3 regions of the Rhizobium sp. CC-YZS058 genome follow, and region 1 is predicted to be linked to each of the others. Evidence: predicted binding sites of a transcription regulator. Region 1 holds the regulator's gene; each other region holds the start of a gene.
What was found. Region 1 encodes PhoB, which activates phosphate uptake and scavenging genes when phosphate is short. Its sites were predicted from a motif close to TGTCATNNANCTGTCAT; they were not measured.
Positions count from the first base shown of each region.

Region 2: phnF (phosphonate metabolism transcriptional regulator PhnF) is a predicted target of PhoB. The motif match lies at 1,580-1,596, and genes of this name have one in related genera.
Region 3: U8330_RS11355 (esterase-like activity of phytase family protein) is a predicted target of PhoB. The motif match lies at 2,168-2,184, and genes of this name have one in related genera.

Region 1 is NZ_JAYESJ010000001.1:3,379,142-3,383,662, forward strand. Features, by position in the region: gene U8330_RS16180 (aspartate aminotransferase family protein) at 1-401, opposite strand, end outside; gene U8330_RS16185 (GcrA family cell cycle regulator) at 890-1,444, shown strand; gene phoB (phosphate regulon transcriptional regulator PhoB) at 1,547-2,230, opposite strand; gene phoU (phosphate signaling complex protein PhoU) at 2,417-3,127, opposite strand; gene pstB (phosphate ABC transporter ATP-binding protein PstB) at 3,168-3,983, opposite strand; gene pstA (phosphate ABC transporter permease PstA) at 3,997-4,521, opposite strand, start outside.
Region 2 is NZ_JAYESJ010000003.1:369,781-374,301, forward strand. Features, by position in the region: gene U8330_RS22310 (carbon-phosphorus lyase complex subunit PhnI) at 1-462, opposite strand, end outside; gene phnH (phosphonate C-P lyase system protein PhnH) at 466-1,062, opposite strand; gene phnG (phosphonate C-P lyase system protein PhnG) at 1,059-1,508, opposite strand; gene phnF (phosphonate metabolism transcriptional regulator PhnF) at 1,628-2,356, shown strand; gene U8330_RS22330 (ABC transporter ATP-binding protein) at 2,544-3,497, opposite strand; gene U8330_RS22335 (ABC transporter ATP-binding protein) at 3,499-4,515, opposite strand.
Region 3 is NZ_JAYESJ010000001.1:2,354,739-2,359,259, forward strand. Features, by position in the region: gene U8330_RS11345 (multicopper oxidase family protein) at 1-495, shown strand, start outside; gene rnd (ribonuclease D) at 615-1,805, shown strand; gene U8330_RS11355 (esterase-like activity of phytase family protein) at 2,255-3,610, shown strand; gene U8330_RS11360 (hypothetical protein) at 3,853-4,059, opposite strand; gene ppx (exopolyphosphatase) at 4,196-4,521, opposite strand, start outside.

The DNA of each region.
Region 1 (4,521 bases):
CGGCCGTGGAAGGCGCCCTCGAAGGTGATGATGTGGAAGCGCTCCGGCCGGCCCTTGGAGAACTGGTAGCGGCGCGCCGTCTTGATGGCGCATTCCAGGGCTTCCGCGCCGGAATTGGTAAAGAAGACCTTGTCTGCGAAAGTGTTGGCCGTCAGACGCGCCGCAAGCTTCTCCTGCCCTGGGATCTCGTAGAGATTGGAGAGATGCCAGATCTTTTCCGCCTGCTCCTTGAGCGCGGCGACCAGATGCGGATGCGCATGGCCGAGCGAATTGACGGCGACGCCGGCCGCGAAATCGAGATAGCGGTTGCCATCCTCCGTCGTCAGCCAGACCCCCTCGCCGCGCTCGAAGCGGAGGGGCGCACGCATATAGGTGTCGTAAAGCGGCGTGGCCTCGGTCATGACGTGGAACTCCTTCGCTTGGCCGCCACCGCCGCGCGCTGAACGCGGTCTTTCAAGCAACGGCGCCTTCCCTTGCCGGCCGGCGCGGACCTCCGCGTGGCCGTCCGGTGCTCGAAACGGCCCGGAACAATGAAAAATGCCGCCTTGGCGGCGGCAGCGGCACTATTGTCATTCCGTGCCTTTCTGTCAACAAAACTCCCGCTTTTGTCGAGGTTTGCGGCGCATGAAACCATGCGCGTCACGCATCACCGACAGGCTTGCAAAATGATCACACCGACGGAGCAAGTTGGGGAAAACTCAAAAATCGATTCGGGCCGATTCCGGCGACTCTTGTCACGGAGTCACCCCATCTCTAGGTTAACTCTCAATTGCTAGACGCATGCGGCGGACCTAGTCACCAAAAGAGTCAAGGCGTTGTGGTTTCGGAGCTTCCGGAACACGGTGAGGGATTCGCTCTCCGAAATGCCTGGGATGGGAGACACGAGAGCATGAACTGGACGGATGAGCGCGTTGAGAAACTCAAGAAGCTTTGGGCCGAAGGCCTGAGCGCGAGTCAGATTGCCGCGCAGCTCGGCGGCGTAAGCCGCAATGCCGTGATCGGAAAGGTGCATCGCCTGTCCCTGCCGGGTCGTGCCAAGGCGGGCGGCAGCGCGCCGGCGGCTACGCGTCCGAAGCGGCCCGCGACCCCCGTTCGTCCGGTTTCCGCGGCGCCGGCCACGCAGGCACAGGAACAGCCCCGCGCCGTGGCGCCGCGTCCGGCAGCCCGCGCCACCAGCCCGATGGTTATCCATGAAACGCAGGACCGCGCTGTCGCTCTCTTCGAGGACGCCCAGCAGCCGGCCAATACCAACATTGCATCGCCCTCGTCGCGCAAGCTGGCGCTGACGCAGCTGACCGACCGGACCTGCAAATGGCCGATCGGCGATCCGATGAAGGACGAGTTCCACTTCTGCGGCAACGATGCGCCGGATACGTCGCCCTACTGCACCTTCCATGCCCGCCTCGCCTACCAGCCCTCTGCCGAGCGCCGCCGCATGCGCTGAGTGCGCAAACGGAAAACGAATGAGAAGAAGCCCTTCCCGCCTCGTGTTCGGAAGGGCTTTTTCGTTCGTGCCGGGGTGTGAAGCGTCCGGCCGAGGGTCCGATCAGCCTTCCAGCGAATAGCCGGCGCCGCGCACGGTGCGGATGACGTCCTGCATGTTGGCGAAGTTCAGCGCCTTGCGCAGCCGGCCGACATGAACGTCGACCGTGCGTTCATCGACATAGATGTCATGTCCCCAGACGCCGTCGAGCAATTGCGAGCGCGAAAAGACGCGGCCCGGCGAGGACATGAAGAATTCCAGCAGGCGGAACTCCGTCGGGCCGAGACGCACCTCGCGGCTCTTGCGATGCACGCGATGGGTCTCGCGGTCGAGCTCGATATCGCCGCATTTCAGGAGCGAGGAGAGCACTTCCGGCCGGGCTCGCCGCAGCATGGCGCGCACCCGCGCGATCAGTTCCGGCGTAGAGAACGGCTTGACGACATAATCGTCGGCTCCTGTCGCCAGGCCACGGACGCGCTCGCTCTCTTCGCCGCGTGCGGTCAGCATGATGATCGGCAGCCGCTCCGTTTCATTGCGCTGGCGCAGACGCCGGCAGAGCTCGATGCCGGACACGCCCGGCAGCATCCAGTCGAGGATGAGCAGGTCCGGCAGGCGCTCCTGCAGGCGGATCTCCGCTTCGTCGCCGCGCGCGATCGTATCGACCTCGAAGCCCTCCGCCTCGAGATTGTAGCGGAGGAGAACGCTCAGCGCCTCTTCATCTTCAACGACTGCTATCTTGGGTTGCATTTCATCCTACTCCCATCCCGCGCCGGCGGTCCGGCGTGCGGGGATCACAACTGGCCGCAAGGGCCCTTCTTGCTGTCCGGCCCCGGAGGCCGGCGGGTCAGTGCACAGTGAGGGTACCGCGCCGCCAGCGCCGTTGAACGCAGGCGGGACCGCCCTGAGACACGGGGCGCGCGGCAGCCGGATCACTCAGGTGGCGAGCGCACCCACCGTGTTTGCGGAATCATCCTTGGGGCGCTCGCCGAGCGGCTGGGCGCCGGTGGTCATGTAGTAGATCGTTTCCGCGATGTTGGTCGCGTGGTCGCCGATCCGCTCGATGTTCTTCGCGCAGAACAGAAGATGCGTGCAGGAGGTGATGTTGCGCGGATCTTCCATCATGTAGGTCAAGAGCTCGCGGAACAGCGAGGTGTAGATGGCGTCGATCTCGCTGTCGCGCTCGCGAATGCTCTTGGCCTTTTCGGCCGAGCGCGAGGCATAGACATCGAGCACTTCCTTGAGCTGCATCAGCGCCAGTTCGGCGAGATGTTCGAGCCCACGGGCGAGCTGGCGCGGCAGGCTGGTGCTGGACACCGCGATCACCCGCTTGGCCGTGTTCTTGCCGAGATCGCCCACCCGCTCGAGATCGGCGGCAATGCGGATGGAGCCCATGATCTCGCGCAGATCCGCCGCCATCGGCTGGCGCTTGGCGATGGTCACGATCGCCTTTTCGCCGATCTGGCGCTCGGCATCGTCGAGTACGACATCGTCGGAAATGACCTTCTGGGCGAGGCCCAGATCGGCATTGACGAGGGCGCGCACGGATTCGGCGACCATCTGCTCGGCGAGCCCGCCCATTTCGGAAATGCGGCGGCTCAGATATTTCAGGTCTTCATCATAAACGGAAACGATATGGCTGGCCATGGTCCTGTCCTTGTCTCAAGAGGCGCGGCGGGCACGGGCCTCAGCCGAAGCGACCCATGATGTAATCCTGGGTGCGCTGGTCATCCGGATTGGTGAACATCTTGTCGGTGTCGTTCTCCTCGACGAGATTGCCGAGGTGGAACATGGCGGTGCGCTGCGAGACGCGGGCGGCCTGCTGCATCGAGTGGGTGACGATGACGATCGTGTAATTGGCGCGCAGCTCGTGGATCAGCTCCTCGACCTTGGCGGTGGCGATGGGGTCGAGCGCCGAGCAGGGCTCGTCCATCAGGATCACTTCCGGGCTGACGGCGACGGCACGCGCAATGCACAGGCGCTGCTGCTGGCCACCGGAGAGGCCGGTTCCGGATTCGTGCAGACGGTCCTTCACCTCGTTCCAGAGGCCGGCCTTCTGCAGGCTCTGCTCGACGATCGCGTCGAACTCGGCCTTGGTGCGGGCGAGCCCGTGGATCTTCGGGCCATAGGTGACGTTTTCGTAGATCGACTTCGGGAAGGGGTTCGGCTTCTGGAACACCATGCCGACACGGGCGCGCAGTTCCACCACATCGATCGAAGGATCATAGATATCGCCGCCATCGAGCGTGATCTTGCCGGTCACGCGGCAATGGTCGATCGTGTCGTTCATGCGGTTGAGCGTGCGCAGGAAGGTGGACTTGCCGCAGCCCGAAGGGCCGATCAGCGCGGTCACGGTGTTTTCGCGGATGTCGAGGTTCACGTCGAACAGCGCACGCTTCTCGCCGTAATAGACCGACACATCCTTGCCGACCATTTTCAGGGGCACCGCATTCATTTTCTGGTCCACTGCCTTCTCGAGTGCTGCTTCGGTCATCATGTTCATCGTTTCTACCTCACTACCAGCGACGCTCAAAGCGACGCCGCAACAGGATTGCGCCAAGGTTCATGACCACCAGGAAGATCAGGAGAATGATGATCGCGCCGGAGGTCCGTTCGACAAATGCTCGTTCGGCTTCGTTGGCCCACATGTAGATCTGGACCGGTAGTGCGGTGGAGGGTTCGAGCGGCGATCCGGGGAAATCGACCACGAAGGCGACCATGCCGATCAGGAGCAGCGGCGCCGTTTCGCCGAGCGCGTGGGCAAGGCCGATGATGGTGCCGGTGAGGATGCCCGGCATGGCAAGCGGCAGGACATGGTGGAAGATCGTCTGCATCTTCGAGGCGCCGAGACCGAGGGCTGCTGCGCGGATCGATGGAGGCACGGCTTTGAGCGCCGCCCGTGTGGCGATGATGATGGTCGGCAGGGTCATCAGCGTCAGCACCAGGCCACCCACCAGCGCCGCAGAGCGCGGAAGGCCGGCAAAGTTGATGAAGACGGCGAGGCCCAGCAGGCCGTAGACGATCGAGGGAACGGCCGCGAG
Region 2 (4,521 bases), on a different contig from region 1:
CGGCGCCGCCTCCTGCGCCTCGACCGGCCGCCGGTTCGGCGGGGCGACGGGATGGTCGCCAGCCATGTCCGGGTCGATCAGGCGATGGGTATAATCGAAGGTCGGGCCGAGCAGCTGTCCGCCGGGAAGGTCCTTGTAGGTGGCGGAGATCCGCCGTTCGATATGCATCGCGGCCGTATCGACCGGCGTGCTGGCGCCGAAGCGCGGCAAGGTTGTACGATAGGCCCGCACGAGGAAGATCGCCTCGATGAGATCCCCCCGCGCCTGGCGGACAGCCATGGCGGCCAGCGCCGGATCGAACAGCGACCCCTCGGCCATCACCCGATCGACGGCAAGCGACAGCTGCCCGGCGATCTGGTCGATGGAGAGCGCGGGGACGTCGCGATCCCCTCGCCGACGATCGGCGAGAAGACGATGGGCCTCCTCGATGGCGGCTTCGCCACCCTTCACGGCAACATACATGGATCAACCCTCCTCGATCATGGTCGTGCGCGGCAATGCCAGCGCCTGCCCGCCGCAGGTCAGAAGGAGATCGTGCCCAAGCGGGAAGAGCGCGCGATTGGCGGCCTGCGCCGCGACGAAATCCGGAACGAGCCCCAGGGGCGCGATCCGCACCTGATGCTCGATGCCCGGCCCTTTCAGGATCAGCGACGGCCCGCCTGCAAAGGCAGAAACGGGAAGGATCAGAGTGGTGGAACGATCCGGATAGGCGCTCTCGCCCTTCGCGAAGGCAGCCCATCGCGCCGACAGCGTGGATGGAGCCAGGACCGCAAAGGCGGCGGATGCCGCTTCCGAAGCAAGGGGCGCCCCCGTCTGGAAGCCGAGCCAGGCGGCGCAGGACGCACGCAGATCCGGATCCTCGAGCCAGACCGGCGTATCATAATCGGAAAGCGCCAGGAGGAACGCGCCGGTCGCCATGCCGAGACGGGGCGGGGGCGCGCAGAACCCGTCCAGCGAGACGATCGTCCCCGGTCTGGAGAAGGCATCCATCACCCGCCGGAACACGGCCTGTGCCGAGAACGCCGTATCCTTGAACCCGCCGTCGGCAAGCAACGTGCTCATGCGTCTTCTCCCCGAACCATGGTGAAGAACTCGACCCGCGTCGCGGCGGTCTCTTCGGCTCTCTTGCGCCTCCGTTCGTTCGCCTCCGCCAGGGAGGGGGCGACAATTTGCGCATCGACCACCCTCTGCCACTCCGCCGTTTGCCCGAGAGCATCGCAGTGCGCGACGAGCGCGGCCTTGGCGGGGTCGCGGCCGAGGATGACGGCATGGCCGAGTTCGCCGCTCGGCAGGCGGACCGAGGCGCGGGTGACGCTGGCCTCGCCGAGATTGAAGGGCGCGCCGCCTCCGCCGATCCGCCCACGCACCATGACGAGGCCAACCTCCGGGCCGCGCACTGCCTCTGCGCGCGGCGCAGCCGACAGGTGGCGGTCATGCAGCCTCTGGAGGGTTTCGAGATCGAGCGCCGCCAGGGCGTCCAGTGTCCGTTTCCGTCTATTTCCGCTCATCTGCATCTCTCGTCGTAAGTTGTCTAATTGTTTAGACAACCAGTCTTGAGGCGTGTTATAGACCGTGGTCGATGACACTGTGATGACGAGCGGAGCCAGCAGGGCTGCCGGAGAATGCGATGAACGATCTTGATGACGGTGTGGCGCGGTGGCGGCGGGTTGCGGATGCCTTGCGGGGCGGCATCGCCGATGGATCGCTCGTCGGGCAACTGCCGCCGGAAGCGGAGCTCGCCGAACGCCACGGCGTCAACCGGCATACGGTGCGCCGGGCGATCGCCATGCTCGCGGCCGAAGGGATCCTGCGGGCAGAGCGCGGCCGCGGCACCTTCATCAATTCCGTTGCGCCGCGCATCACCTATCCCATCGGCGCGCGCGCGCGCTTTTCGGAAAATATGACACGCCAGTCGCTCGAGCCCTCGGGGCGGTTGATCGGCGCGGAAAAGGTTTCGGCGTCTGCGGGCCTTGCTGCGAAACTCTCGCTCTCACCCGGCGCGCCGCTCTTCAGGCTGGAACATCTGGCCGTGGTCGGCGGCGTTCCGCTGTCGCGATCCACCTCGCATTTTCCGGCGGAGCGGTTCCCGGAGATCGTCACCGCCTATGCCGAAACCGGCTCGATCACCCAGGCCTTGGCGCGATCGGGGCTCAGCGATTATCGACGGCTGGAAACAAGGGTAAGCGCGATGCATGTCCCGCCCGCCGATGCCGAACTCCTGCACTGCAGCCACGACGCCATCATCCTTATCAGCGAAGCGATCGACGTCGACCCCTCCGACACCCCGATCCAACACATCCGCACCCGCTTCCTCGCCGACCGGCTCGACCTGGTCTTCACGACGCCGATGGGGTGAGCGCTCCGGCAACGGAACCTGTCTTAAGCGATTGTGGAAATGCAGGTAGGAATTCCACGTTCGAAGAAGCAGATATTCAGATTTCTTGGCCGAGTTTAACGAATTCGATGCTGTCATCCTCTGCGATCGGCAGGAGGAGGTTTGCCCAGTCCCCGCCGATCGTATGGCGTCACATCGTATCACTTTCTTAATCAAGGTCGTCGCGGATGCAGGCTTTGTAAAGCCCCTGTGATGTTTCCCTTAGATCTGGAACCACCTGACTGCATTCCGCGAGAACGTTCGGACAGCGCGTCCGGAACACGCAGCCGCTTGGCGGGTTGGCAGGGCTCGGGATGTCGCCCGTCAGGATCTGCCGATCGCGTTTCGCATCGACATCGGGTGTAGGGATCGCGGACAGCAGCGCGCGCGTGTAGGGATGCTGCGGACGGCTGTAGAGCTCTTCGCTGCGGGCGATTTCCATGATCCGGCCGAGATAGAGGACGATCACGCGATCGCATATGTATTCGACTACGGCCAGATCATGGCTGATGAACAGCATGGTCAGTCCGAGACGCTGTTGCAGGTCTCGGAGCAGGTTGATGACCTGGGCCTGGATCGAAACGTCGAGCGCCGACACCGGCTCGTCGGCGACGATGAACTCAGGGGCAAGCGTCAAGGCGCGGGCGATGCCGATGCGCTGGCGTTGCCCGCCGGAGAATTCATAGGCGTAGCGGTTCATCGCATCGCCGGGCAGGTCGACCAATTCCAGGGACTGCCGCGCGCGAGCCACTCTTTCCGCGGCGTTGCCGATCCCCTGGATCCCGAGGCCCTCCGTCAGGATCTGCCCCACGGTCATCCGTGGCGAAAGACTTGCGAACGGGTCCTGGAAAACATACTGCATGCGCGGCCGGGCCTTCTGCATCTCCTTCGCAGAAAGCGTCGTCAGTTCCACCCCGTCGTAGCGGACGCTTCCGGAGGACGGTTCGACAAGACGCAGGACCGATCGTCCGATCGTGGTCTTGCCGCTACCGGACTCGCCGACGAGACCGACGACTTCGCCCTTGCCGATCTCGAAGGAAACGTCATGGAGGATCGTGAGCCTCGAGCCGCGGTCGTCGTAATGTTTCGAGAGGTTGCGAACCGACAGGAGAGGAACCGCCATCTCACAACTCCTCCCAACGAATGCATCGGCTGCCATGATGTGGATTGACGTGTAGAAGTGGTGGTATCGCCTGGCGGCATGCTTCGACAGCGAAGCGGCAACGCGGTTCGAAGGCACAGCCCGGAGGCATGTTCGTGAGGCTCGGCACGACGCCCGGGATCGCGGCAAGCTGCTCGCCGGCCTGCTTCATACGGGACGCATCACCGAGCCTGGGCATCGAAGCGAGCAGGCCGATCGTGTAGGGATGACGCGGTCTGCGGAACACCTCGCTGACCGGGCCAGTCTCAACGATCCTCCCCGCATACATGACTGCGACCCGATGAGCAATTTCCGCGACGACCCCCAGATTGTGCGTGACGAACAGCATGGCCATCCCGCGTTCGCGTTGAAGCTTTCGAAGGAGGTCCAGGATCTGGGCTTGGATGGTGACGTCCAGCGCCGTGGTCGGTTCGTCGGCGATCAGCAGAGTGGGATCGCAGGCCAATGCCATGGCGATTGTCACCCGCTGCCGCATGCCGCCCGATAGCTCATGAGGATACTGGCCGGCCCGTCGCCGCGCGTCCGGAATGCCAACCATTTCGAGAAGGGCGACCGCGGTCTCCATTGCCGATTTCCGGTCTGCATTCCGATGGATTCGGATCGGTTCCGCGATCTGGTCGCCGACGGTGAAGACCGGGTTCAAGCTGGACATCGGCTCCTGGAAGACCATTCCGATATCGTCGCCGCGGATCGACCGCATCTCGCTTTCACCGAGGCGGACGAGGTCCGCCACGGTATCGTTCTTCCGTTTCAGCCGGACGCTGCCGGAGGCGATCACGCCCACCTTTTCGGTCAACAGGCGCATCACCGACAGGCTGGTGACGGACTTCCCGGAGCCGGACTCCCCGACCAACGCCACTGTTTCTCCAGCGGCGATGCTCAGGTCGATGTCACTGACCGCCGTCACGTCACCCGAACGCAGACGGAAGACCGTTCGTAACCCGCTGACTTCCAGGATCGTATCGACGACCGGCATCATGGTCTC
Region 3 (4,521 bases), 1.0 Mb from region 1:
GCCGAAGGCTCCTCCTTGAAGCGGGACCTGCGCGACGTGCCGGCGCTCGCACCCAATCCGATCGCCAAAGCGGACCTCTCCTCGGCCGAACGCATCCCGCTCGATGTCTCGGCCACGGCCGAACATGGCGCGCGGGAATCGATCTGCGGCTCGCTCGGCTATACGTTCTGGGCCATCAACAAGGTCGCCTGGCCGGGCGACGTCTCGGACCCGGTCGCGCCGCTCGCCGATCTCAAGTTCGGCCGCAGCTACGTGCTGCAGCTCACCAACCGCACGCCGCATGCCCACCCCATGCATCTGCACGGGCTGACCTTCGAGGTTCTTTCGGCCAGCAAGCACGCCACCCTGCCGCCGCCCACCGATACGATCCTGCTTCAGCCGGACGAGCAGGCCGAACTCGCCTTCGTTGCCGACAGCCTCGGCGACTGGATGTTCCACTGCCATATCATCGAGCATCAGAAGAGCGGCATGTCCGCCTACCTCCGCGTAAGCTGAGGGTTGAGCATCCGTTTGCGGCGCCGACCGATCGTGGCAATTTCGTGTCAAAGGTTGACATCGCACCAACAAAGGGAAAGAGAGAACGAGAACCGGCAGACAGCAGGGATCCGATGGAGATTATCGATACGACAGAGGCGCTTCAGGCCGCCTGCACCACGCTTGCCAAGGGTCCCTATCTCACCATCGACACCGAGTTCCTGCGTGAGACGACCTTTTGGCCGGAGCTCTGCCTGATTCAGATGGCAGGCCCCGAAAGCGCGGTGATCATCGATCCGCTGGCCAAGGGCATCGATCTCGCGCCCTTCTTCGCGCTGATGGCCGATGCCAGCGTCGTCAAGGTCTTCCACGCCGCACGGCAGGATATCGAGATCATCTTCCATCTCGGCGGGCTCATTCCGCATCCGATCTTCGACACCCAGGTCGCCGCCATGGTCTGCGGCTTCGGCGACAGCGTCTCCTATGACCAGCTTGTCAGCCGCATCAAGGGCGAGCATATCGACAAGTCCTCGCGCTTCACCGACTGGAGCCGCCGGCCGCTTTCCGAGAAGCAGCTCGATTATGCGCTGGCCGACGTGACCCACCTGCGCGACGTCTACCAGCATCTCTCCGCCGAGCTCGAGCGCGAAGGCCGGTCCGGCTGGCTGAGCGAGGAAATGGCGGTGCTCGAGGCGCGCGAAACCTATGACATGCATCCGGACGACGCCTGGCAGCGGCTGAAGATGCGCGTGAAGAAGCCGGTGGAACTGGCTGTCCTGCAAAGGCTCGCCGCCTGGCGCGAACGCGAGGCCCGGTCTCGCAACGTGCCGCGCGGCCGCATCCTCAAGGATGATGCTCTCTATGAGATCGCCCAGCAGCAGCCGAAGGATGCGGAAGCGCTCTCGCGCCTGCGCACGATCCCGAAGGGCTGGGAGCGCTCCTCCGCCGGCGCCGCCGTGATGGCCGCGGTAAACGAGGCGCTGGCCCTGCCCAAGGCCGAGATGCCGAAGATCCCGCGCGCGCCCCAGGCCCCGGAAGGCGCGGGGGCTGCCATGGAGCTGCTCAAGGTTCTCCTGAAGCTGATCGCCGAGAAACAGGGCGTCGCCGCCAAGATCATCGCCAATGGCGAGGATCTGGAGCGCATCGCCGCCGAAGGCGAAAAGGCCAATGTCGATGCCATGCATGGCTGGCGGCGCGAGCTGTTCGGCGAAACCGCCCTGCGCCTGATTCGCGGCGATGTGGCCCTGCGCTTCGTCGACCGCAAGGTCGAAGCCGTCGACCTCACCCCCCCATCGCCCTCCCCGGCCGAACCCACCATCACCGCCGCCTGATACGCGCAGCACACCCGCCCCACCCCCTCTCCCCACTTGTGGGGGAGATGCCGGCAGGCAGAGGGGGACTTGCGCTCGGCTTAGACCAAGGCATCGGGGGACCGCCCGCGCGGCGCCCGAAGACCCCCTCTGGGCTGCCGCCCATCTCCCCCACAAGGGGGGAGAGACCGTGGGGTGAGCGTCTGCCCCTCGGGCGCTTTCGGGGATGACAGCTACCTCCACCAAGGCACGGCTCTCGCCCTCCCGATCGTGGCACCACACCCGCCCCACCCCCACTCCCCCTTGTGGGGGAGATGCCGGCAGGCAGAGGGGAACTTTCGGGCGGGCGGGGGCACGCTCGGGCGCATGGCGAGCCCGCATCCTGTCACCGATCTGTCGCCAAATCGTCGTGGCGGCATCATCTCGGCGGCCTATTCGCTCGGGCATCGAAACCTGATCGAGGACCCCCGATGACACGCTCTCTCTTTGCCGCTGCCCTGCTGGCGCTTCTCTCCTCCGCCGCCCATGCCGAGGAGACGGTTTTTCCCGCGACGCTCTCCGCCCAGGCTATCCTGCCGGCCGCGACCTTTCTGAAGGCGCCGGAGGATGCTCCGGCCTATCTGAAGACCTCCGGCAAGTTCACGACGGCCGATCGCCTGCGGGCCGAAGCGCTCGGCTCGGTGCCGGGCAAGGACGGCAAGCGGTCAACGGGTCTGTCGCTGCCCTTCGACGGTCAGCCGATGCAGGGCTTCTCCGGCATCCGCACCCAAGCCGACGGCACGGCCTGGACTCTCTCCGACAATGGTTTCGGCTCGAAGCTCAATTCGACCGACGCGATGCTGATGCTCCACCATCTCCGGCTCGATTGGGCGACTGGCACGGTCAACCGCATCGAAACCGTGTTCCTGACCGATCCCGACAGGAAGGCGCCCTTCCCGATCGCGATGGAAGGTGCCGCGACGCGCTACCTCACCGGAGCGGATTTCGACGTCGAATCGATCCAGCCGGTGGCCGACGGTTTCTGGGTCGGCGAGGAGTTCGGCCCCTTCATCCTGAAGTTCAGCCGCGCAGGCGTCCTGACCGATGTCATTCCCACCCTGCTCGACGGCAAGCCGGTCGCCTCGCCCGACAATGCGACGCTGACCCTGCAGGCCGACCCCTCCAAGCCCGTGCCGAGCTTCAACCTGAAGCGCTCCGGCGGCTATGAGGGGCTTGCCCTTTCTCCGGATGGGTCCAAGCTCTACGGCCTGCTCGAAGGGCCGATCTGGACCGACAGCGAGACGGTCGAGCAGGCGGACGGCCGCCCGGCGCTTCGCATTCTCGAACTCGACGTTGCCACCAAGGCCTGGACCGGCCGCAGCTGGCTCTACCCGCTCGCCGAGGGCGGCGAGGCGATCGGCGACTTCAACATGCTCGACGACAAGACCGCCCTGGTGATCGAGCGCGACAACGGCGCCGGCAGCAGCGACAAGGCCTGCCCGGACCCCAAGGCCCCGACGGCCGACTGCTTCGCGACCCCCGCCAAGCTCAAGCGCATCTACAAGATCGAGATGGGTGAGGAACGCGTGGGCAAGGCGGTGCGCAAGATCGGCTTCATCGACCTGATGGCAATCGCCGACCCCAACGGCGAGGCACGCCAGGGAACCACGAACGGCACCTACACCATGCCCTTCGTCACCATCGAGAATGTCGACCGCGTCGATGCGACCCATATCGTCGTCGGCAACGACAACAACCTCCCCTTCTCTGCCGGCCGCGCTCTGTCCAAAGCCGACGACACCGAATTCGTCCTAGTCGACGTCGCCGACTTCCTGAAGGCCGAGTAGCAGCCGCAAAAGACCCCGGCCTGCGCGGCCGTCCTCCTCGGGCTCGTCCCGAGGATCTGCCGTAGGAGCGGCAGAGGTGAGGTCGGGCGGGAGGAGGCGGCGGATCGTCGGGACGGGCCGGAGCATGACGATGGGAGCCCCGCCCGCTTTGGTTCGGTCTCGCGGGGACAGTCCACGCGGTCGTCAGGAGACGCGTCCCGTCTTTCGGAGCGTCGATCCGTTCAGCCAGAGTGGTGCGTGGCTCAGCGGCCGGTGATGCGCTTGGGGTTGTCGATGTAGCAGATCACGGTGGAGGCGAGCATCAGCACGAGGTAGCTGTAGAACAACCGCCAGAAGGTGTCCCATTCCATCAGCTCCCACCCCCAGACGCAGAGGATCAGCAGCACGGTGAGTGCGATGGTTGCGGCGACGCAGACCGGACGCAAAATGTTGACGAGCTTGGTAATCATGCCACTCTCCCATGTGAGGCACCATGATAGAATTCGCACCTGCTAATCTATCAGCGACAATGGGCGGTGCAAGGCCGTGCGACGAAATGCCCGATCGTGCGGTCGGGCATGGTCGAAGCCGGCATGGCAGCCCCACCTACTGGAAGCGGAAGGCGATCTTTTTGCCGGTGAGGCGGGAGAGCTGCTGGAGGCGGCCGTCGAGCCGCTCGCCGGCGAACTCGCTGAAGGCGGGCGGCACGACGAGTTCGAGGTCGAGAACCGGCTGGTTGGAGCGCTGCAGCGACAGGCCCCGCACCACGCCCGGCATGGAGGCCGAAAACAGGTAGAGCACGCGCAGCAGGGCGCCCAGCAAGCGCGCCCGCTCCTGCATCAGCGGCGGGATGATGGTGGCGAGCGGGCCGGTGGCGCCAGTGTCGTTCAGGCCGTCATGCCGGTAATAATTGGCGAGCGCGATATAGGCGC